DNA from 2 places in the Microbacterium marmarense genome. Region 2 is predicted to be linked to the other one. Evidence: predicted binding sites of a transcription regulator. Region 2 holds the regulator's gene; the other holds the start of a gene.
What was found. The regulator HspR, encoded in region 2, represses chaperone genes until heat shock. The targets are predictions, from matches to a motif close to AAGTTGAGTCNNNNNGACTCAACTT.
Positions count from the first base shown of each region.

Region 1 (3,409 bases), on a different contig from region 2:
CCGCCGCGATACCCGCGCCGAGCAGAACGGTACCCAGCAGCAGGGTGATGAGTTCGCGCGGCGCGATAATCATCACGAGCGCACCGGCGGCGGCCGTGGCTGCTCCCAGAATGACGGGCGCGCGTGTGCCGATCCATCGACGCAGCACACCTGACAGCGGACCGACCACGAGCATGGCGATCGTCGCCGGCAACAGGAGCAATGCAGCGAGCGTCACTGACGCAGAGAGTCCTGCTTCGTCGCCAGAGGGCGCCTCGGCGAACGCCGGAATGAGAACGTAGATGCCGAGCAGGGCTGCGCCGAGCAAGAATGCGGTCAGTTGCGTGGCCCACACTCCGCGCAGACGCAGAGTGGGAGCGCCGAGGAGAGGATCGGGGCTCACGCGCTCGCGAAAGAACCAGTAGCAAAGCGCAACGGTCGCGATGAGAACAAGTGCGATGATCCACCACCACGGCGAGGGCCAGCGTGGTGCCTCGGTGAAGGCGAGAAGAACGGCGATCACGCCAACTGCAAGCGACAGTGCTGCTCGCAGCTCCACGTGGACGTTGCGGCGGCGGGGAATGTGGGGGAGAGCGGAAGCGAGAACAACCCAGCTCGCCACGACGATTGCAAACGGCACCCAGGCAGTGGCGCGGATGCCGATGTGATCGACCAGCAGCCCCGATACCAGCACGCCGAACCCGATCCCGGTGGCGAACATCGCGGTGACCAGACCTACAGCGCCCGCGCGGTTGTGTTCCGGTACGAGTCGTGGCACAGCGGCGATGGCCAGTGGAAACACGCCCCCGCCGACCCCAAGAATGGCGCGGCCGGCGATAAGCCACCCGAGGGTGGGCGCGATCGCCGTGATGAACAGGCCGAGTGCTACCAGCGGCAGTACCATCAGCAGCGTCCGTCGAGCGCCGTAGGCGTCTCCCATTCGCCCGATGACCGGTGTGGTGGCGACGGCGACAACCAATGTGATTGTGAGAGCCCAGGTGGCGTCCCCCGTGGTCACACCGAAAGCATCTGCCGTAATTCCAAGCACCGGGGCAGTCATCGCCTGCGGCAGAGTTGCCCCGAGCGTTGCGACGACGAGCCCTGTCATCGACACAACCCCGCGCGCCCCCAACCGTATGGGCACTCGGATCGCGCTGGTCGGTGTCGACATCACTTAACGGTAGCGAGCTAGCCCAACCGCATGCGTCCGCGTGTGAAAGGCCAGATCGGCGCTTCGTAGATCAGCTTCGCGGGGTCCTCGGGTGCGAGCGTGAACTGAGCTTCGCCAAATCGCCACATTCGGTTGAACAGAAACACGCCCAGCGTCACCGACTCGTCGGCGGCGAGCTGCCATGTGCCCACGCCCCACTGCACGGGTTGGCCTCTGCCTTCGATGATGAGCGTCGGGCGAATTCCGCCATAGAGCGCAAACCACGGCTTGTGCATCGTCAGTTCAATGCGGCGGGTGGCGCGGTCGGAGGTCATCCCCCCACGGTAGCTGGGGGAGCGTCGTGCGTCTGTTTCGGGCGGGGTTGGGGGCCGATGTTGTGACTACGGATTTCTGGCACTCGACTGCCGAGAGTGCTAATATTTGAGCAGTTGAGTCATGTGGGCTCAACTTTGAATCGGCGCTCGAGCGCATCGTTCGAGCGAAGAGAAAAGGAGATGACTATGGCAAACTACGACCCGTTCCGTGACCTCGACCGTATTGCGTCGACCCTTCTCGAGTCGCGCGGTGGACCGCGGCGCATGCCGATGGACCTCTACCGCGACGGCGACCACTATGTGCTCGCCGCGGATCTGCCCGGAATCGACCCCGGCTCGGTTGACATCGACGTCGACGGTCAATTGCTGACAATCCGCGCTGAACGGACTCTCGCATCGGGCGATGATGTGAAGTGGATCACTCGAGAGCGTGAGGCGGCGACTTTTGTACGCCAACTCAACCTCGGCCAAGGCGTCGACACCGAGCAGATCAGTGCGTCCTATGACAATGGGGTGCTGTCGGTGACGATCCCGGTCAGCGAGAAAGCCAAGCCGCGCCGCATCGCTGTCGCGACAGCAGATTCGGTCGCAGCCCTTCAGGCGCACGAGTCTGACGCGTCACAACCCGTCGAACAGTAGCGATCATGCGCCGCTGCGGGGCGGTCGAGTCGTCCGCCCCGCAACGGCGCCCTTTCCCATAGGCGGCTGTCGCCCTTGGTCGGATCCAGGGCAACGGCAACGTATCGGCAACGGAGCTCTCATGAATGAAGAAAGACTTGATGACCCCTTTTATGACGAAGTTGATGCGTTCGAGGAACAGCTCGGCGCGGAGTTGATCCGCAACGGAGTGATTGAGCGCTGGTGATCGCATGGGCTGCCCCGCTCGGCAATCGAGGTGAGATCGCCAAAGACATGCCTCTTGCGGCATCACCCCCCGCGTAGGCTCGCCGCAACGGCTCTTTCGGGCCGCCCCAACCAGCTTTGGCTCCAGGGTCGCCGCTGCCGACCAGAGGAGCCGCGATGGCATCCGTTGCACCAGCATCCACTCTCGGGCCAATCAGACAGACGTACGCGAGTGCGACCACGTTCCCCCCTGTGGCCCGTGCGTACACGAACATCTCGCAGGTCGCGAAAGAGACCGGTCTGCTCGCACGCACCCCGTGGTTTTACGGCACTGTCGCGACCGTGCTGGTTCTTGCCCTTGGCGGCGTCATCACCGGGTTCATTCTGCTCGGCGAAAGCTGGTTTCAGCTGCTGATGGCGGCCGCACTCGGCATCATCGTCACCCAGTTCGCCTTCCTCGGACACGAGGCAGCGCACAAGCAGATCCTCACCAGCGGCCGCGCCAATGACCGTCTCGCCCGTGTTCTCGCGGCAGGGTTCGTGGGCATGAGTTTGTCGTGGTGGGATGCCAAGCACAGCCGTCACCACGCCAACCCCAACCGGGTGGGCAAAGACCCCGACATCGAGGTCGACACGATCTCATTCCTCGAAGAGGACGCGGCTCAGTCACGCGGATTCGTTCGCCTGATCACTCGCAAGCAGGGCTGGTTGTTCTTTCCACTGTTGACGCTCGAGGGCATCAACCTGCACTACCTCGGTCTGAAGCACCTGTTCTTCACCAAGGGCAAGGTCAAAGGCCGTGCGCTTGAAATCACGTTGATTCTCACGCGCCTCGCGATCGTCATCGTGCCGGTTTTTCTGCTGCTGCCGCTCGGCATGGCCTTTGCGTTCATGGGCGTTCAGCTCGCGGTCTTCGGCGTCTACATGGGCGCGGCATTCGCACCGAACCACAAGGGAATGCCGATCATCGCGCCCGACGCTCGACTCGACTTCTTCAGCAAGCAGGTTCGCACCTCGCGCAATGTCAGCGGCGGATGGTGGGCCACCTGGCTCATGGGCGGCCTCAACTACCAGGTCGAGCACCACCTCTTTCCGAGCATGT
Region 1 covers NZ_JBBDGL010000002.1:692,130-695,538, reverse strand. Annotated here, with positions in the region: gene WDU96_RS09750 (MFS transporter) at 1-1,150, opposite strand, end outside; gene WDU96_RS09745 (hypothetical protein) at 1,168-1,464, opposite strand; gene WDU96_RS09740 (Hsp20/alpha crystallin family protein) at 1,651-2,103, shown strand; gene WDU96_RS09735 (fatty acid desaturase family protein) at 2,485-3,409, shown strand, end outside.
Region 1: the regulator HspR is predicted to act here: its motif matches at 1,576-1,600, upstream of WDU96_RS09740 (Hsp20/alpha crystallin family protein).

Region 2 (3,409 bases):
ACGACCCACGTGAACACGAGAATGCCCGCCACCAGTTCCACGGCGGTCAGCGTGTAATACCCCACAGCGAAGTTCACCGCGAGGATCGCGATCACGCCAACGAACACGTAGCCGACCACGATGAAGGCCTTCGGCAGACCGGGAATCCAGCGATGCAGACGGAAGACGAGCGTCGCGAAGGCGACGACCATTCCTGAAGCGACAGCGGTATGGATTCCGAAGAACTCATCGACGGTGAACACGCCGACGAGTGCCAGGAAGACGCCGACGATGATGAGCGCTGTGCGCACATTGCGCAGACCGTGCAGGTTAGGGGTTGGAATCGCACGGGTGGCATAGCGGGCGAGAGTCGTCACGATGAAACCCGCGACGATCAGCGTCAGATTGAATGTGAGCGATGACAGATCGTTGGTCATCCCGAGTGCGCTCAGGTTGTCCATCCACCAGTGCGGGTCGCTGGCTGTCAACATGGCGGCAAGGACGCCTTCGAGCAGGAACACCGCGAGAATGATCGCCAGCAGCTGCAGATCGATGTGTGTCGCTGAGAAGAACGTGAGATAGGCGGTGATCGAGGCTGCGGCGCCCGAGATGATCACCACGAACAGTGCGAACACCTCAGCGTCGATGAACCCGTCTTCCAAGATGACCGCGAAAAGGGTCATCGAAAGCAACGCGATCACGGCGTGCGCGAACGCCAGTGCCACAACATCGAGCATGTCAAGCACGCTCATCGTGTGTCCGGCGGCGCGGTCATGCACCACATAGCGCCCGGCGATGAACGACAAGAACGCTGCGGCCCCAGACGTGACGGCTGAGAACTGACCCACAGATCCGGGGCCAGCGATTGGCGCCTCGCGAAGTTGGAAGACGATGATCGCGAGCACTCCGACAAGGACGAATGCGACGGCGCCGACCCCGAGCGCGAGAGTCTCGAGCGAGCGTTCCCTGTCATCGTGCGGCGCGGCCGAAACGCGCAGACGCAGTTCGCGCCTGGTTGCCGAATGCTCTGTAGTCACGCCACGACTTTAGCGCCGCCGATTGGCCAGCATCCAGTGCACTCGCCCGTCCCCGGCGAGACGGCTTGCCTTACGTCACGACTCTCAACGCTGGTTTGTTTCGGGGCGAGGCGGACTCCACAGCACCACTTCGGTTGCGCGACGCACGCGTGACCCCTGCCGCAGGGTAACCACAGCCCCGGTTGCGCCCGCCGCAAAAACGCGGGCTCCCGGCCGGTTGCCGATCTCAGTGCGCATCTGCTTCTCGAGGTCTGCGACGCGGCGGCGAAGCCCTCGCACCTCATCTTCTAGATCGAGAATGCGCGCGATGCCGGGCAAGCTCAGTCCCTCGGCCGAAAGGCGAGCGACCTCACGCAACTGCTCGACGTGGCGCAACGAGTAGCGGCGCGAACCGCCTTGGGTGCGCGCGGGAACGACAAGCCCGATGCGGTCGTACTGCCGCAACGTCTGAGGGTGCATGCCCGCGAGGTCCGCGGCAACAGCGATCGCGAGGAGGGGGGCGTCTTCGTCAAGCCGATCTTGCTCAGCCATCTGCCATCCTCCTCGCGATCATGTTGAAATGAGCCTATTAGCCGCGTGCTTTCGACATGAGCTCTGCGCGCGGGTTCTCGTGTGGCTCCAGCGCCTGGAACTTCTCGAGCGCTTCACGAGCAGCGTCGTCGAGGTGCGACGGCACCGCGACCTGAACTTCAGCCAACAGGTCGCCGAGCCCCTTCGGACTCTGCACGCCGCGACCCTTGACCCGAAGCACCCTGCCCGAGGGTGTGCCGGGAGCAACCCGCAGTTTGACGGGGTCACCGCCGAGTGTGGGCACTTCGATCGTTGCTCCTAATGCCGCCTCGGTGAATGTCACCGGAACGGTCACCCGAAGGTTCAGTCCGTCACGGGCGAACACCGGGTGCGGCCGCACAGTTACCGCCACAACTACATCTCCGTTCTCGCCGCCATCGGGCGACGGACGCCCGCGACCGCGCAGGCGCACTTTCTGACCGTCAGCGATGCCAGCGGGAATCTTGACCTTGAACGGCTTGCCGTCTTCACCCTGCAGCGTGATCGTCTCACCCTTGGTAGCGGTGATGAAGTCGACGGTCGTGCGAGCTGTGACATCTGCGCCGCGTGTCGGACCGCCGTAGCCGCGGAAGCCGCCGGTCGATTGACCGAAGCGCCCGTTGCCGAATCCACCGCCCTGCTGATTGAACATCGAGAAGATGTCTTCGTACTCGGGACCACTGGCCCCGGGCCGGGCACCACGACCCTGCGAAAACATGCTGAACACGTCTTCGAAGCCGCCCGTGGCGCCGCCACCGCCAGAAGTGAAGCGGGCACCGGAACCCATCGCGCGAATCTGGTCATACTCCGTGCGCTGCTCAGGGTCAGAAAGCACCGAGTACGCCTCGCTGACCTCTTTGAACTTCGCTTCGGCCGAAGCATCCCCCTGGTTGGAGTCGGGATGATACTTGCGGGCGAGCTTGCGATAGGTCTTCTTCAGATCAGCGTCGGCGACGTCTTTCGAGACGCCGAGTGTCTTGTAAAAGTCCTTATCGAACCAGTCCTGACTGGCCATGGTTCCTCCTTGACCGGTCTATTCAGCGGGAACAGCGACGACAACCTTGGCCGGACGCAGCTCCACCGAACCCAGTCGGTAGCCGATTTCGACCACTTCAAGGATCGTCGCCTCGGTTGCACCGGGCGTGGGTGCCTGAAAAATCGCCTCGTGCTGTTGCGGATCGAATGCTTCGCCCGCTACGCCGTAGGTTGTCAGCCCCATGCGGTCAGCAACGGCGCGCAGTTTCTCGGCGATCGGGAAGAACGCGGTGCCCTCTTCGAGATCACCGTGCTTCTCAGCGCGGTCAAGATCGTCGAGGACGGGCAGCAGGCCCTTGGCCACGGATCCCTTGGCACGCTCGATCTCGACCTCGCGCTGGTCTTCTGTGCGGCGACGATAGTTGGCGTACTCAGCCTGCAGGCGCTTCAGGTCGTTCAGCAACGCCGACTCTAGATCGGCGAGCACGGTATCTTCTGCCGCAGCATCGGTATTCTGCTCAGCACCCAAGATGTCATCGACGGTGAGCTCCTCCTGCGGGTCGGGGTCGGAGACCTGCGTCTCCGACCCCTCGTCGCCGAGGACCTCGTCTTCGCCGTGCTCTTCAGCGTTTGGCTCTTCGAAGTCCTTGTCAGCCATGATTACTTGTTGTTGTCCTTTTCGTCTTCGTCGTCGACGACCTCGGCATCTACGACGTCTTCATCAGACGTCGCACCGGCCTCATCGGTCGGGGCCTCAGCGTCGGGTGCGGCAGCGGCGTCAGCCTGGCTCGAAGCATAGATTGCTTCGCCGAGCTTGCCCTGGCTCTCGTTGAGCTTCTCGAACGCAGTCTTCACGGCTTCGTCATCGT
Region 2 covers NZ_JBBDGL010000001.1:188,526-191,934, forward strand. Annotated here, with positions in the region: gene WDU96_RS00815 (hypothetical protein) at 1-1,016, opposite strand, end outside; gene WDU96_RS00820 (heat shock protein transcriptional repressor HspR) at 1,101-1,547, opposite strand; gene WDU96_RS00825 (DnaJ C-terminal domain-containing protein) at 1,585-2,580, opposite strand; gene WDU96_RS00830 (nucleotide exchange factor GrpE) at 2,599-3,198, opposite strand; gene dnaK (molecular chaperone DnaK) at 3,201-3,409, opposite strand, start outside.